One region of the Alteromonas infernus genome, then DNA from elsewhere that is predicted to be linked to it. Evidence: predicted binding sites of a transcription regulator. Region 1 holds the regulator's gene; each other region holds the start of a gene.
The links. Region 1 encodes FliA, which starts transcription of late flagellar genes. Its sites were predicted from a motif close to CTAAAGNTNNNNNNNNNNNNGCCGATA; they were not measured.
Positions count from the first base shown of each region.

Region 1 (5,471 bases):
CAGCATAAGCAGTATGATTGACGACCAAGCGAGTAGCTTAAGAAAAATGAAGCAATCACGGTTAATCAAAGTTATCGCCGTCACCGGAGGTAAAGGTGGCGTAGGTAAAACAAACATTACGCTAAACACCGCTATCGCTATGGCGAAGCAGGGTAAGCGAGTTATGGTTCTCGACGCCGACCTCGGGCTGGCGAACGTAGACGTAATGCTAGGTTTGCGGGTTGAGAAAAACCTTTCCCACGTGCTATCTGGCGAGTGCACGCTTGATGAAGTGTTAGTCACCGGCCCCCACGGTATTAAAATTGCGCCTGCCACCTCTGGCACGCAATCAATGGCAGAATTATCGCCAACGCAGCACGCGGGTCTTATCAGAGCCTTTAGTGAATTGCGTTCGCAAATCGATGTACTCATCGTAGATACCGCGGCCGGTATTTCAGACATGGTGTTGAGTTTTTCAAAAGCTTCTCAAGACATCATGGTAGTGGTTTGCGATGAGCCCACCTCGTTAACTGACGCCTATGCCTTAATAAAGATTCTTAATCGTGAGCACGGTGTATTTCGCTTTAAAGTTGTGGCGAATATGGTTCGCGATGTACGGGAAGGTCAGGAATTATTTAGCAAATTAAGCAAAGTGACAGGGCGTTTTTTAGATGTTGCACTAGAATTAGTGGCAACCGTACCTTTTGATGAGAATATCCGCAAAGCCGTGAGAAAACAAACGGCTATTGTTGATGCGTATCCGGGTTCTCCCGCCGCTGTTGCGATTACTCAGCTTGCGAGTAGAGCCCTTACGTGGCCCATTCCGGCACAACCGGGCGGTCACCTAGAGTTTTTTATTGAACAACTCGTTGCAGAAAAAGCAGTAGGAAGTCAGCGTTGAACAGCAAGGCCGCCGCTTATCGTCAACAAACCGATAAATCGCAGTTAGTCGAACGACATGCGTCATTGGTTAAGCGCATTGCGCATCACTTGATTGCGCGATTGCCGGCCAGTGTTCTTGTTGATGACCTGATCCAGTCGGGTATGATTGGTTTGCTAGAAGCTGCGCGTAACTTCGACGGGTCGAAAGGCGCGAGCTTTGAAACTTTCGCAGGCATTCGCATTCGTGGTGCTATGTTAGATGAGATACGTAAAGGCGATTGGACCCCGCGTTCAGTACATAGAAATGGACGTGCTATTACCGAGGCTATTTCACAGGTAGAGAGCGAAACAGGCCGCGATGCGAGAGATTCTGATATTGCTGATAAGCTTAATGTAAGCTTGCAGGACTATCACCAAATGCTTAATGAGGTTAATGCGGGAAAGCTGGTAGGTATTGAAGATTTAGGTGTGTCGGAAGATGTAATTACTACTGAGCAGAGTAGAGGTAGTGATGCGCCGCTTGAAGATTTAATGCAAGGCGCGTTTCAAAAAGCGCTTGCCCATGCCATTACGACATTACCTGAACGAGAAGCAATTGTTCTTTCACTGTACTATGATGAAGAACTGAACTTAAGAGAAATTGGCGAAGTTCTTGATGTTAGTGAGTCAAGAGTCAGCCAAATTCACAGTCAGGCCATGTTAAAACTCAAATCACGAATGAAGTCGTGGCAAGCTGACGAAGAATAGAAATTAATAACAATTAACCCCTCATTGGAGGCTATTTTGGACAAAAGCATGAAAATTCTTGTGGTTGACGATTTTTCAACCATGAGACGTATCATCAAAAACCTGCTTAAAGATTTAGGTTTTTCTAACATCCAGGAAGCGGATGACGGAAGCACTGCATTGCCTATGCTGCAGCAAGGTGATTTTGATTTCGTTGTTACCGATTGGAACATGCCAGGAATGCAAGGTATCGATTTGCTGCGCGCAATAAGAGCCGACGACAAACTTAAGCATTTACCTGTACTAATGGTAACTGCAGAAGCGAAAAAAGAGCAAATTGTTGCCGCTGCACAAGCGGGCGTTAACGGCTATGTCGTTAAACCATTCACCGCTGCAACTTTAAAAGAAAAATTAGATAAAATTTTCGAACGTTTAGGTTGATCCAGACGCTCACCAGATAAATGAGGTTTACTGGATGACAACGAATGTAAACGTTCCAATTTCGTTAGAAGAGGCCAAACAGCTTGTCACCTATCTGGAAGAAGGTGACAACGCGTCTGCTAACGCTCTACTTGAAGCTGCCTCAATGAAGGAAAACGTTGAGCTATTTGCTGAAGTAGGAAAGTTAACGCGTCAACTCCATGACGCGTTAAATAATTTTCAAATTGACGACCGCATCAAAAACTTAGCTACCGACGATATTCCCGATGCACAATCCCGCCTAACCTACGTAATTGAAGAAACCGAAAAAGCAGCTAATACTACAATGGACGCTGTGGAAGCGAGTATGCCGATAGCGGAAATGCTGTCGGCGCGTATCGAAAAAGTGATGCCTGAGTGGAAAAAGCTCATGAACCGCCAAATCGAGTTGGGCGAGTTCAAAGCGTTATGTGCAGATTTAGACGAATTATTGGAAGACGGTTCGCTTCAGTCAGCTAAACTTACACAGTTACTTACCGAAGTATTGATGGCTCAAGGCTATCAAGACTTAACGGGTCAAGTTATCCGTCGCGTTATCGACCTTGTAAAAGAGGTAGAAGATAGCTTAGTTAATATGCTAACCATGTTTGGCGAGCGCGAAGGTGAAGAACAAACTAAACCATCTAGCGTTAAGGCCGATAAGGTTGATGGTGTAGAGGCAGAAGGCCCAATTATTGACGCCGAGAAACGCGATGATGTCGTTTCTGGCCAAGATGACGTAGATGATCTTCTGTCTAGCTTAGGTTTTTAGGGGAGCGGGCGCATGTCGTTTGATGTTGACGAGGATATATTACAGGACTTTCTGGTTGAGGCTGGAGAGATACTTGAACAATTACAAGAACAGCTCGTTGATCTTGAGAACAATCCTGAAGATGCGGATTTGCTGAATGCAATTTTCCGTGGATATCACACAGTTAAAGGTGGAGCGGGCTTTCTTTCGCTCACAGAGTTAGTAGAAATTTGTCACGGTGCAGAAAACGTTTTTGACGTAATGCGCAATGGACAAAGAACCCTAACCCCAGAACTGATGGATATTATTTTGCAGGCCACTGACGTGGTGGTAGAGATGTTTGAGCGGGTTAAAGCTCGCGATCCACTCGAACCTGCAGATGCACACCTTGTCGACTTATTGCACAAATTAAGTCGCCCGGAAACGCCAGATGAAAACATTTTTGGCGCCTCTGAAGAGTCAGCCACTGCACCTGAGTCATTTGCTGCGGAGCCTGAACTTGTCATTGAAGAACCTACAGCGCAAGTGCCTAGCGGCACAAGCGACGGTGGTATTGACGAAATAACCGAAGATGAATTCGAAGCGTTACTCGATGAACTTCATGGTTCAAATGCGCCAGGTCAATCTTCTTCAGCAAGTAAGCCATCAGTCGCGCCAGCATCACCTTCAGCACCCACGACACCGACCGCTGGCGGCGATAGCGACGATATCACCGACGAAGAATTTGAAGCGCTTCTCGACGATTTACACGGCAAAGGCCAGTTCGCAACTAGCGCTGCTCCTGCCTCTGAACCTAAAGCACCGGTAGCGCCCGCACCATCGAACTCAAGCAGCGATGAAGAAATTACTGACGATGAGTTCGAAGCACTTCTTGATCAGCTGCATGGTTCAGGTCAAGGCCCTACGCAACAAAGCGCAGCGCCTATTTCACCTGAGCCACCAGTAGATAAAGCGGCGACTGAAGCTGTTCAGAAGGCTAAACAAGCAGCACCTGTTAAAGCTGCGCCTACGTCAAATTCAGCCGCACCATCTAAGCCAGGCTCAACCGCGAAACCCAAAGCGGCTAGCCCAGCGCCTAAGAAAGATGATAAAAAGGCAGCTGCCGCAGCCCCACCGGCTGAAACCACGGTGCGGGTCGACACTAAGCGTCTAGACCAAATTATGAACATGGTGGGCGAGCTAGTATTGGTAAGAAATAGGCTAATCAGCTTAGGCATAAACAGCAACGACGAAAGCATGTCGAAAGCCATTGCGAACTTAGATGTAGTGACTGGAGACCTCCAAGGTGCGGTGATGAAAACCCGCATGCAGCCTATTAAAAAGGTTTTCGGCCGCTTCCCCCGTGTTGTACGTGACCTAGCGCGAAGCTTGAAGAAAGAGATTACTTTAGAGCTTGTTGGTGAAGACACTGATTTAGATAAAAATTTAGTAGAAGCTCTGGCAGACCCATTAGTTCACTTGGTTCGAAATTCGGTCGATCACGGTATTGAAATGCCTGATGATCGCGCCGCTTCAGGTAAGCCTCGTATGGGAACGGTTAAATTATCTGCTTCCCAAGAGGGCGATCATATTTTACTTACCATCGAAGACGATGGTAAAGGGATGGATGCCGAAAAGCTCAAGGAAATTGCCATCAGCCGTGGCGTTCTCGATGCAGATGCGGCAGCGCGTATGTCAGACGTTGAGGCGTTCAATCTAATCTTTGCACCGGGCTTCTCAACGAAGACAGAGATCAGCGATATTTCTGGTCGTGGTGTCGGTATGGACGTGGTTAAAACCAAAATTAACCAGCTAAACGGTACCGTAAACATTGATTCTCAGTTAGGAAAAGGGACCAGGTTAGAAATAAAAGTGCCTCTAACCTTAGCTATTTTGCCTACGTTAATGATTGTTGTAGGAAAACAGACCTTTGCGTTACCATTAGGTGCGGTGAACGAAATAATAAACATGGACATCAAAAAGACCAACACGGTTGATGGCCAACTAACAATGATAGTTCGTTCAAAGGCAATTCCGTTGTTCTTCCTTGGCGAATGGCTAATTCGTGGCCCTAAAGATATTAATAGAGAAAAAGGGCACGTGGTTGTAGTACAAATTGGTACACAACAAGTTGGATTCGTCGTAGACGCGCTAATAGGTCAAGAAGAAGTGGTAATCAAACCTCTTGATGCTTTGCTTCAAGGCACGCCGGGTATGGCGGGAGCAACCATTACTTCAGATGGCGGGATTGCACTTATTTTAGATGTTCCGAGCCTGCTAAAACGGTACGCGCGTAAACCCATCAAGTAAGGCGATGAATTAATAGGAATAATAATCCATGGTCTTTAAAGTCCTAGTGGTGGACGACTCGACATTTTATCGTCGTCGAGTAAAAGAAATACTCGACGATGATAGAGAGCTTGAAGTTGTTGGGGAAGCAAGAAACGGGCGCGATGCCTTAGAAAAAGCAGAGGCACTTAAACCTGATGTCATAACAATGGATGTGGAAATGCCCGTAATGGACGGCATTTCGGCGGTAAAGGCTATCATGGAAAAACGGCCTACGCCGATCCTCATGTTCTCTTCGCTTACTCATCATGGAGCGCAAGCTACACTCGATGCACTAGAAGCCGGTGCACTCGACTTCTTGCCGAAAAAATTTGAAGATATTGCTCAAGATAGAAAAGATGCATCG
Region 1 covers NZ_CACSIG010000031.1:178,262-183,732, forward strand. The annotation lists gene flhF (flagellar biosynthesis GTPase FlhF) at 1-8, shown strand, start outside; gene ACX5J7_RS08235 (MinD/ParA family protein) at 14-880, shown strand; gene ACX5J7_RS08240 (RNA polymerase sigma factor FliA) at 877-1,608, shown strand; gene cheY (chemotaxis response regulator CheY) at 1,645-2,028, shown strand; gene ACX5J7_RS08250 (protein phosphatase CheZ) at 2,063-2,818, shown strand; gene ACX5J7_RS08255 (chemotaxis protein CheA) at 2,831-5,086, shown strand; gene ACX5J7_RS08260 (protein-glutamate methylesterase/protein-glutamine glutaminase) at 5,115-5,471, shown strand, end outside.

Region 2 (5,471 bases), on a different contig from region 1:
GATTAAATTGCTGATAGCTAGCAAGACTTTTCCGTGCATTGTGGGCTTGCGTTTCTAACATATTTGCACTGTTTTGATCGAGCTCGTCGTGACGTGACTCGAGAAGTGAAGTTAGCTGTAACGCATCATCAAATTCACCGAGTTTGTACATAACGTTGATACTGTCTGGAATAAAAGCAGTGGGAACCTCGGTGTATTTTTCATCGAGCATGGTTTGTGACGTTGATAAATGCCGCTTCGCGTCAATTAATTTGCCGTCAATGGCGCTAATTCTGGCATTAACAATCGTACCGAAGATATCTACATCAAAGTCCCGGTCCATTTTTTGAAGGTGTTCGTCAAACTTTCCGCGTTGAAGTGTAAGTAGGGCTTCTTGTTGGTATTTATTGCGCTGTTTTTTATCTTCAGCGCACTCAGCTACATCTAATAGACTGCGAATAATACCGCACCAGTGCAGGCTCGTTTTATGAACCGACCGCTTCGACAAATTCCATATAGCTAAACTTGAATTAGCCGCGAGCACTAAGTCATCGTTTAACCTGCCAATTTCGCACGCTTTAAAGTGTCTCGGTAGAGAATAGGGCGAAAGCTTGATAGCTTCTTTAATGGCGTCTAGTGCTTTTTCGCCGTCGTCTAATTTCTGCTGTGCTTGGGCAAGTATGTCATAGGCATCCGCATTAAACCGGTTTCGTTTTAACGTTCGTTTCGCCGTCGTTATTGCTTTGTCGAATTCGTTTAGTTGAAGGTAAGTTTTTGCAATTGCGATCTGTGCCCAAAGCACAGGTTTGCCGTCAATGTAGTCGCTCAATACGTCAAGGGCTTTCTCTGGCTGACCTATACGCCAATAGAGTTCAACCAAAAGTTGCTCGCAGTGCCCTTTGTAATGTGAGGGTGAATCGAGCAAAGATTCGATGTGGTCGATTGCACTGTTACATTCACCTTGCTCAATGAGGCTGTACGCCTGTTGCAAAAACTGTCGTTTTTGCCAAGCGCGAATAATCCTGGATTTTAACTGAACCTGAGAGAAGGGCTTAACAAGAAAGTCATCAGGTCGGCGTTCAATAGAGCCTAGCACGATAGGTCGGGCGCTATCAGCGCTTATAAGGATAAAAATAGAAGTAGGGTTAATAAGCCTTCTGGTACGAAGCTCTTCGATTAACTCATACCCACTTTTATTATCTGCTCCTAAATGCAAATCACAGATAATGACATCGAACTTATGTTTTTTGCATAGGGAAACGGCTTGTTCCGCCGATGACTTTGTTACCACGTCACTGGCCCCCATAGAATGCATAAGCCCTTTGAGTAGCAAAAGAAAGGGGCGTTGATCTTCAACAATCAGTACTTGTTTATTGCTAAATTGCATTTCGAATCCATGAATAGGGGCGCTATGGCTTTATTGAAGTATATCTAACTTTAAAAAATAAGCTTAAGAAAAACATTATCTTGCCGACAACATAAGTATACAAATCAAGTAATCAGAATGCATGTCTGTAGACGCTACATCCCAAAATGAGCAAACGCATATTGACCCCAGTATTTATTGGGAGCGCAGCGGTGTGCTTGCGCGTGCATCAACGCAAGGGGCGCTATTTTCACTCTATCTTGCCATGCAGCAACATAGTACAGCAGCGCCCTTTGAGATAGAGGCGGCAGATAGCGAATTATCTCAAAAAGCGGGCATTGATACTGAGCTTACTTCCCTGAGTCACTACCGTCGTTCAAGTCTTGCTGCAAACGAAAGTGAATGGAAAAACATGGACGTAATGTCGGCTTTGGTTGCTGAAGACTTTTCCACGGCGCGACTATATTTAAATATGAATCCGGCACCCTTAGCACAAACCGATGATGCGAAACGGCTGCCTGACGATGTGATAGATAACTGCAGTTTGGCAGCGCAGAAACGTATTAAAAAGCAATATAACAATACGATGAAGGAAGACAACACGCTGCTTTACGATATGCTTGCCGTGAAAGAGACACAAAACCCCGGAAGTAATGCAGATGCTGTTCACACCTCACCATTTGAAAACATCGCTTAGCCGAGCACTGGTTAGTTTACTGCCTATCAACGTACTGAAGCGAATTGTAAAACAGGGCTACTCAATGCGCCAAATACAGCAGGCCTAGTTTTTACCCTGAAGTTTTGTTATATTGCGCGCCGCATTTTTGCACTGGTCTTACGCTCCAATCAGCAAAGGTTAAAATATGTCTAAATATATTGTATGCGCAATGTATAAGTTTGTTGCGCTTGAAAACTATAAAGAAATTCGCCAGCCCCTTCTAGAAGCTATGGAAGCTAACGGTATTAAAGGGACACTTCTTCTAGCCAGCGAAGGTATAAACGGCACGGTATCCGGTACCCGAGAAGGCATAGACGCGCTGTTGGCCTACTTAAACAGCGACGCGCGCATTAACCCCATCTCTTTTAAAGAATCGCTCCACGACGAGCAGCCTTTCTATCGCACGAAAGTAAAGCTTAAAAAAGAAATTGTGACCATGGGTGTAGAGGGCATAGACCCACGCGAAACCGTAGGCACTTACGTTAAGCCAAAAGATTGGAATGCGCTAATTAGCGATCCAGAGGTAACGGTTATCGACACGCGAAACGGCTACGAAATTGAAATTGGTACGTTCAAAAACGCCGTCGACCCAAAAACAGAGACTTTCCGCGAGTTCCCTGAGTACGTGTCTAAAGAACTCGACCCGTCTAAAAACAAAAAAGTGGCCATGTTCTGTACCGGCGGTATCCGCTGTGAAAAATCTACCGCTTATTTGAAAGAGCAAGGGTTTGAAGAGGTATATCATCTTGAAGGTGGTATTTTGCAATACTTAGAAGATGTGCCTAAAGAAGAGTCTATGTGGGAAGGTGATTGCTTCGTTTTTGATAATCGTGTGGCAGTAAACCATGATTTGGAAAAGAGCCATTACGAGCAGTGCTACGCGTGTCGACTACCAATTACCGCAGAAGACAAGCAAAGTGATAAATACGAGCCGGGTGTTAGCTGCCCGCATTGCTTCGGCACCCACACTGAAGATCAAATTGCACGCTTTAGAGAGCGCGAAAAGCAGGTTCAATTAGCCAAAGAGCGCCAACAGGAACACGTGGGTACTGAAGCACGTTTAACCATGGAACAAAAGCGTAAAGAAAAAGCAGAAGCTCAACGTTTACGCGCACTTAAAGCAAACGAAAATCAGGCATAGACAGCCAGAAAGAAGGGCGTTACACTCGTGTTTATTGCAGTTGATATAAGGAATGCGAGTGAGCACTCAACTTTCAGAATCTAAAATTGAAGAAATTAGGAAGGACTTTAGCTTTTTCGATCGTGATGGCAATGGCCAAATCGATTTGCCGGAGTTCATCGAGCTTCTAACCGTAATTTCACCAAAAACAAAAGCTAGCCACGTACAAGAAGGCTTTAAGCTTATCGATAGTAACGACGATGGTTACATCGACTTTGAAGAGTTTTTGGAGTGGTGGCAAGAAGGGTGGTGGGAATACTAAGCGCTAGCTTGTTTTAACCATCTTTTAATATCGTATGCCCGTGTAATCGTTATTGACGAGTGATTACACCGAAACAAAAAAACGAGTGACTTTTTAAGCACTCGGTTTTTTTATGTCTGCCATTAGTCGGTGACTATAGTGGATTTAGTTTGAATAAAAGCCTGAAAATCGAACCGTCGCGAAGATGCCTTATCTAATTAAACCGGTTAACTAGAATGGTAAGAGCCCAATAGTTGTTGATCTTACTCGTCGTCATCCGAGAGCGTTTTGCGTGGTTTGCGTTTCACTGGGACCATACCGATATCTTCACCAGACATGGTATCAACACGCTTTTTAACGTTTGCTTTAACAGGTTTCGCTACGCGCTTTTTGCCATTTTGGGAAGTTGCGCCTTTCGACACTTTTTTCTTAGGCTTGAAACCTTTAAACGAAGCTGAAAATTCGTCGTGCGGCGAACACTCTAAAGCATATTGAAGGTGATTTTTAAGCCCTTCGAAGCTGTTCCAATCACGAGGGCCTATTAGTGAGAAAGCTTCGCCTTTTTGCCCCGCGCGTCCGGTACGACCAATACGGTGAATATACTCATCGGCGTTTTTGGGTAGGTCGAAGTTAACTACCAGGCCAACTTTTGACAGATCTAGACCGCGCGAGGCGAGGTCGGTGGTAACTAAAATACTGTGCTGTCCACGAGCAAACGCGCTCATAACCGCTGCACGTTGGCTTTGTAACATGTCACCACGTAGCGCTATGGCTTCTAAGTTTTGTTCGTTAAGCAATGCTGCAATTCTGTCTGTGTCTTCACGGGTCGCAGTAAATACGATAGCTTGGTTGTAAGTACGATTAGCCAACTCAAACTGTAAAATCTGATCTTTGTTATCAACATTGTCTGCAAAGAAACACTTCTGCTCGATATCGCCATGCTCTGCAGTTGAGTCTCCTACCGCTACGCGCACCGCCCCTTTGGTCAGCTGTGTTGTCATATGCTTAAGCTCAATATTGTCGAGCGTGGCAGAAAACAGCATGGTTTGGCGCTTTCTGTGATCAGCATAGTCGTTGATCATCTTAAGCTGAGCAGAGAAGCCTAAATCTAACATTCGGTCGGCTTCATCAAAAATAAGCAGCTCTAAACCGTTTAGATATACGCTTTTGTCTAAAAGATGGTCGGCAACACGGCCAGCTGTGCCTACTATGATATGAGGGTTACGGCGAAGCGCTTTAACCTGGTCGTTGTAGTTTTCGCCGCCCACAATCAGTGAACACGTTAAGTTCAACCCGGTGCACATTGACTTAGCTTCTATGAAGACTTGCTTCGCAAGTTCCCGCGTTGGCGCTAAAATCAAAGCGCGAGGGTCTTGTCTGCTTAATGCTTTTTGTGCCATTAGCCTGTTAATGGCGGGCACTAGAAAGGCGAAGGTTTTACCTGAACCCGTTTTAGAAGACGCAATAATATCTTTTCCTTGGATAGCAGGAAGCATAGTGCGCTCTTGAATTTCCGTTAGCGTCGAAATATTTTTAGATTCGAGCTTTGAAATAATTTTGTGGTGTACAGGTAAATCAGAAACTAGCAAGAAGGTATAGCCTTTATAAATGAACAGTCGAGCGCATTATCCCTTAATGCAAAACGTATTGAAAGGCTTATCGCAGTGGTTAGTCGATGGGTGAATGCTAGGGGATGATAAAGGCGTACGTACGGCAGCAGTTTTGCTAAATACCGCTTAAGTAACAGGTACGCCTTTTGGTTGGCTTTTTAATTATCTCAGCATTATTTTCTCAAATATTAAAACTGCATTTCGGGCACGCTGTCTGGTGCAACTAGTTTACCACCGGTTTTTTCTTTTATTTCATCAATGGTGACACCAGGGGCACGCTCTTGTAATACAAACGCACCATTTTCAACGCTTAATACCGCTAAGTCGGTAATAATCCGCGTGATACAGTTAACGCCCGTTAGCGGCAGCGTGCACTC
Region 2 covers NZ_CACSIG010000005.1:78,102-83,572, reverse strand. The annotation lists gene ACX5J7_RS01480 (tetratricopeptide repeat-containing response regulator) at 1-1,366, opposite strand, end outside; gene ACX5J7_RS01475 (VC2046/SO_2500 family protein) at 1,488-2,042, shown strand; gene trhO (oxygen-dependent tRNA uridine(34) hydroxylase TrhO) at 2,209-3,204, shown strand; gene ACX5J7_RS01465 (EF-hand domain-containing protein) at 3,263-3,505, shown strand; gene ACX5J7_RS01460 (DEAD/DEAH box helicase) at 3,748-5,073, opposite strand; gene ACX5J7_RS01455 (CoA transferase subunit B) at 5,283-5,471, opposite strand, start outside.
Region 2: the regulator FliA is predicted to act here: its motif matches at 1,429-1,455, upstream of ACX5J7_RS01475 (VC2046/SO_2500 family protein).

Region 3 (5,471 bases), on a different contig from region 1:
CGAATAGTCTTCATTCGCATGTAAAAAACGCCCGGTTAGCATTTGCTCCGGGCTTTTTCATATGAGGAAGGTTTAAGGCTTAAGACTCGTTGGCTTCTACAGATTGCGGTAGTCCGTCTAGTAAAGTCTGATTAAAAGATCGAAATCTATTAATAGCAGATATCAAGTCAGGCACCTGCACATCTTTCATTTCATTTATTAATCCAGCAATTAACGCATTGTAGTCTTCGCTACTTGCTAGCTTATTCTCTGCATTAGCAAACGTATCCATCATCTTTTCTAGATACTGGGCAACTGGACTTACTACGTTACCGTATTTAGCATTATCGCTATTATCCTCATTATAATGCTGGATGTTTTCGTATGTCTTTAGCACTTCAGTTTGTGTTGTTCTATTAAGCTGCAGTGCGTAACCCACCAGTTCTTTATCGTCAAAGCCTAAACTCAATGCTTCTTCATATGCTTTATCGATATCACCATTATAAAAGGTATCAGCTAAGTCTTGAACTTGACCCACTAAATTCGCAATAGACTCTAGTTCACCTTCATCAAGTTCTCCTTTGAGGGAAAAACTGATTCCGCTTCGTTCATAGTACTGATAAGAAGTCTGTTGAGAATAAGCCGCTGAACTTTCAGTGTCACTCTGTTGGTCTAACTCTCCTGAACTATCTTGTTGCTCTTGTGAGATCTGCGCTTGATAGCTTAACTGTTGAGACGCTTTAAAAGACTGTAAGCTTTCAAAACTAAAGCTGACTTCATCGCCGTCTTTTGTCCGTATCACCAAGCTTCCGCTCTTTTCTTCTGATGCCGCTACTGCATTTAGTGTGGATATGGAGACAGCGTTAGGCTGCTGACGACCAAAGATATCGGTTTCAAGATCATTGATTCCCGTATCAATGAGATCGCGGCTTTTTGTCATGCCCTGTTCTATCTCATCATTCATGAAACCCGCTAAATCTTTTTCTGCCATGGCAAAACCACGACTTACGCCTTCTCTCGCCTGACTAAATAAACCATTTAGCTTTTCTTCACTTGCTCCACCATCGGCGGCCCCGCGAATTACACCGCCAACAAACTTAAGTACATTTCTAGCCACCTTTTCGAAGTCGAATAACTTAGAAGATTCTTCGTCCAGCGCTTTTCCTTTCGTTTCTTGCGGCTTTTGTCCGTCAATCTCTAACGCTTGGTTCAGGTTACTGCTCACTACCCGTAAACCTATACTCGTTTGACTGCTTGAAACAGATACAGACGCCGCTTGCTGCTTAGAAAACTCTGCTGCTTGTTGCAACCCATCTTGCTGCAACTGCTTTTTCAATACTTCATTCGGGTGAACCGTCGCTTTCTGTTCAGCTTTTTGCTCGACCTTTTGATCGCCCATGAAAGCTTTAATTTGACCCACGTTCATAATTTGATCCTCACTATCCTCTTTCTTATTATCGGCAACGATTCAGTATTGTTTAATTTTAATACAGCTTTTTTTATACGATTTTTATAGAAGTAACTAGCGCTTGTTGCAGTTATTTTATAAGGGACTACAATTCGCGACCTTAACTATCAATGGAGAATTTTATGTCGGCCGATGAACAACAACGTTATCAAGCGCAGTTAGACGAAAAAGTAGATCGTCTTTCGGCGTTACTTTCTCCATTTAATGCGCCTAAAACTTCGGTTTACCCATCACAGCCTACTCACTATCGTATGCGCGCAGAATTTAGGGTGTGGCACGAGGGCGACGACCTCTTTCACATCATGTTTGATCAAGAAACAAAAGAAAAATATCGCGTAGATAGTTTCCCTCCCGCGTGCAAAACAATTAACGATGCGATGGAAAAGCTACTAAACGAAGTTCGCCCTAATGAAATACTAAGAAAGAAGTTGTTTCAGATAGATTACCTTTCAGCGCTATCTGGTGAACTCGTTATTAGCCTTTTATACCATCGCCAGTTAGATGATGAATGGGAAGCTGCCGCAAAGTCTCTTAAAAGCACGTTGGAAACGCACTTCCCGAAAGTGAATATTATTGGCCGTGCAAGAAAACAAAAACGCATTATCGACAACGATTTTGTTATTGAGCGTTTGCCAGTAAAGGGTAATGAGTTCGTATTCAAGCATATCGAGAACAGCTTTACTCAGCCTAATGCTGAAGTAAATTGTAAGATGATTGAATGGGCTCTGGACTGCGTTAAACCTCTATCTGGTGATCTATTGGAAATGTACTGCGGTGCCGGTAACTTCTCATTACCGCTGGCCCTTCACTTCGATAACGTAGTGGGTACTGAAATAGCGAAACCCTCGGTACAAGCAGCGCAGTTTAATATTGAACAAAACAGACTGCACAATGTAAAAATTGTCAGGTTAGCTGCAGAAGAATTTACGCAAGCTATGAAAGGAAAGCGTACGTTTAGCCGATTAGAGGGTATCGATCTTAGCGAGTATAACTTTACGACTGTACTCGTCGATCCACCAAGAGCTGGGTTAGATGAAGATTCATTAAGAATGATTCAAGATTACGACAATATTGTGTATATCTCTTGTAACCCTGAAACCTTAGCGCAAAACCTTGAACTATTGAGTGAAACTCATGACGTCGCTCAATCGGCACTATTTGATCAATTTCCTTTCACCCATCATATTGAGGCAGGTGTTTTACTTACACGCAAAGGCTAGTTTGCGTGTAAGTTTTCAGTATCATAACATTCCTATAATACTGTTGGTGCTAGCTTTTCTGGGTAGCACCTACCTGAACAAAGCGAAGTTGAGCTTTGACTTTTTCGCCAATTTCCTTGCGTAGCTTTTCATCAGCTTCTAACGCCTCAGCGCCTGCACTAAATACTAGCCTTACCATGGCGTCAGCTTGAAGTTGTGCACAGGAATACTCCACACCTTGCTGCTCAATGATGTAGTCAGTGAGTTCGTCTATGAAGTGTTGGATTTCTCTGAATACTGCTAGCCGGTAGGCAGACGACGTGCCAGTATGCTCACGCAGTAATAAACGGAAAACGTTTGTATTGGCCGCAATGAACTCCATAAAGGTTTCAACAGAGGTATGGATAACACCGCCCCCTGACGCGATACGTCGTCTTGCCTGACGCATAAGCTGACGCAATGCTAAACCCGCTTCATCCACCAGCGTTAAACCCAGCTCATCCATATCTTTAAAGTGCCTATAAAAAGACGTAGGTGCAATGCCTGCTTCTCTGGCGACTTCACGCAAGCTGATTGCCGACAAACTACGGTTTTCGTCTAGCAGTGAAAAAGCAGCATGGATGATATTTTGGCGGGTTTTTAATTTCTGTTCTTGTCGACTCACATTTGCAACCTATGTTGATTAACGTTCAATGGCCCGATGATTTGCAGCACTTTACGATGTAAATTCTGCATCATCTGAATAGCCATTAATGAAATCAAACTTCTTACATCAAGGACTAGCGTGCGTAGTTTATCGCAACACACGCTAATGGGGAAAGAGAAACAAAATCATCTCTTTTATAAACAAGGGCTAAGCATTAATTAGTTTACTTTACCTGCATTTTATCCACCCTCGGCTATAATTAAACTTTACACATGTAAGCAGAACTTATCTGGGTTTTGCTTGCCTGAAGCCTCGTAAAACGATAAATTAGCGAACAGTTGTAAGCCAAGTTGTATAAAATGAAAAAACCTCCTCTTATCCTAACTAATGCGCTGGTATTTATAATATCTGGCGCAATAGCATTTATTGGTGTGCCGCTATGGGTGGCGTATCAAGGCATTGACTGGGCAGAAATTGGTACTGCTATATTTCTGTTCTACTTTACCGGCATGTCGATTACTGCTGGTTATCACCGTCTGTGGTCTCACAAGACCTACGATGCAAACATTGTTGTGCGTGTCATTCTTGCTATCGGCGGCGCTATGGCCTTGCAGAATAGTATTTTGCATTGGTCTTCTGATCACCGTGTGCATCACCGCCATGTAGACGACAACGACAAAGATCCTTACTCTGCAAAGAAAGGGCTTTGGTTCGCGCACATCGGCTGGATGTTACGCGAGTATCAAGCTAAGCGTTACGATGACTACAGCAACTGTAAAGACCTGCAAAAAGATAGCGTGGTGATGTGGCAGCACAAATACTACTTACCTATCGTACTCGCTGCTAACTTTGGCATTACTGGTCTATTAGGCTATTTGAACGGCGACGTAATGGGCATGATTTTAGTAGCGGGCGTTCTTCGGTTGGTGCTAGTTCATCATGTTACGTTTTTTATTAATTCTCTGGCCCATTTTTGGGGTAGTCAGCCTTATACCGATAAAAATACGGCGCGAGATAATGGCGTTTTAGCTTTCTTCACGTTTGGCGAGGGTTATCACAACTACCACCATATCTTTGAATACGATTACCGCAACGGCATTCGTTGGTATCAGTTTGATCCTACTAAATGGCTAATCAAAGGGCTGTCTTATGTAGGTTTAACGTCGAACCTTCGCAAAGTACCTGAAGAGCGCATCGAAAAGGCACTGGCGGCCATGCAGCTTCAAAGGGCTAGTGAGAAAGTATCGGTACTGCCCAACGCTGAAGAAATGATGCACACTATTCAAGAAGAGTACGACCTGCTTATGCAGCGAATGAGTGAATACTACGCGACGAAAAAGCGCGTGATGCGTGTTAAGCAACGCACCTTAAAACGCAGTATTGAAGGGTTAGAACTTGCATATAAGTACAAAGAACTGAAGCACGCGTTTGCTGTGCAGAAAGAAAAATGGACACATTTGCAAAGCTTATCGTTACAAATGGCCTAGCCCCTAACTTTCTGTAAATTAAGTTTTGGAAAAACCACATAAGTGCCTGCTTATGTGGTTTTTTTTATCCTATAGTTGGAATTACAAGACAACTAAGGTAGTACTATATTTATAGCAACTTCTTAAACGGTTTATGCCGTTGCGAAGTTGGCGCGCATTTACGATGTCGCCACCTCACCAGTCGTTACACAATAGGAAAGTAAAATGGCAGCTAAGCAAAAACAGAAATCACCTTCTTATCATTATGACGCGATAGTTATTGGTACGGGTCCTGGCGGAGAAGGTGTTGCTATGCAACTTGCCAAGGCCGGTAAAAAAGTGGCTGTTGTAGAGCGCTATGAAGCGGTGGGTGGAGGCTGTACGCATTGGGGAACCATCCCCTCGAAAGCGCTTCGTCATTCAGTTAGCCGGCTCATTGAGTACAACTCATCGCCTCTGTTTGCCGATAACCATTTAAGCAAGAGCCTTACGTTCTCAGATATCATGCGTCATGCCAGTGGCGTTGTGAAAAGCCAAACACGCCTTCGCTCTTCCTTTTACGATAGAAACCGGGTGACACTGTTTTACGGCGAAGCAAGCTTTGTTGATGCGCATACTTTAGAGATAACGCGTGAAGATGGTTCAAAAGACACGGTTACTGCAGCGCAAATAGCTATCGCTACTGGTTCCCGTCCCTACTGCCCGAAAGACAT
Region 3 covers NZ_CACSIG010000057.1:844-6,314, forward strand. The annotation lists gene ACX5J7_RS14830 (RNA recognition motif domain-containing protein) at 1-7, shown strand, start outside; gene ACX5J7_RS14835 (DUF5610 domain-containing protein) at 80-1,405, opposite strand; gene trmA (tRNA (uridine(54)-C5)-methyltransferase TrmA) at 1,570-2,667, shown strand; gene fabR (HTH-type transcriptional repressor FabR) at 2,717-3,310, opposite strand; gene ACX5J7_RS14850 (acyl-CoA desaturase) at 3,652-4,779, shown strand; gene sthA (Si-specific NAD(P)(+) transhydrogenase) at 4,984-5,471, shown strand, end outside.
Region 3: the regulator FliA is predicted to act here: its motif matches at 1,435-1,461, upstream of ACX5J7_RS14835 (DUF5610 domain-containing protein).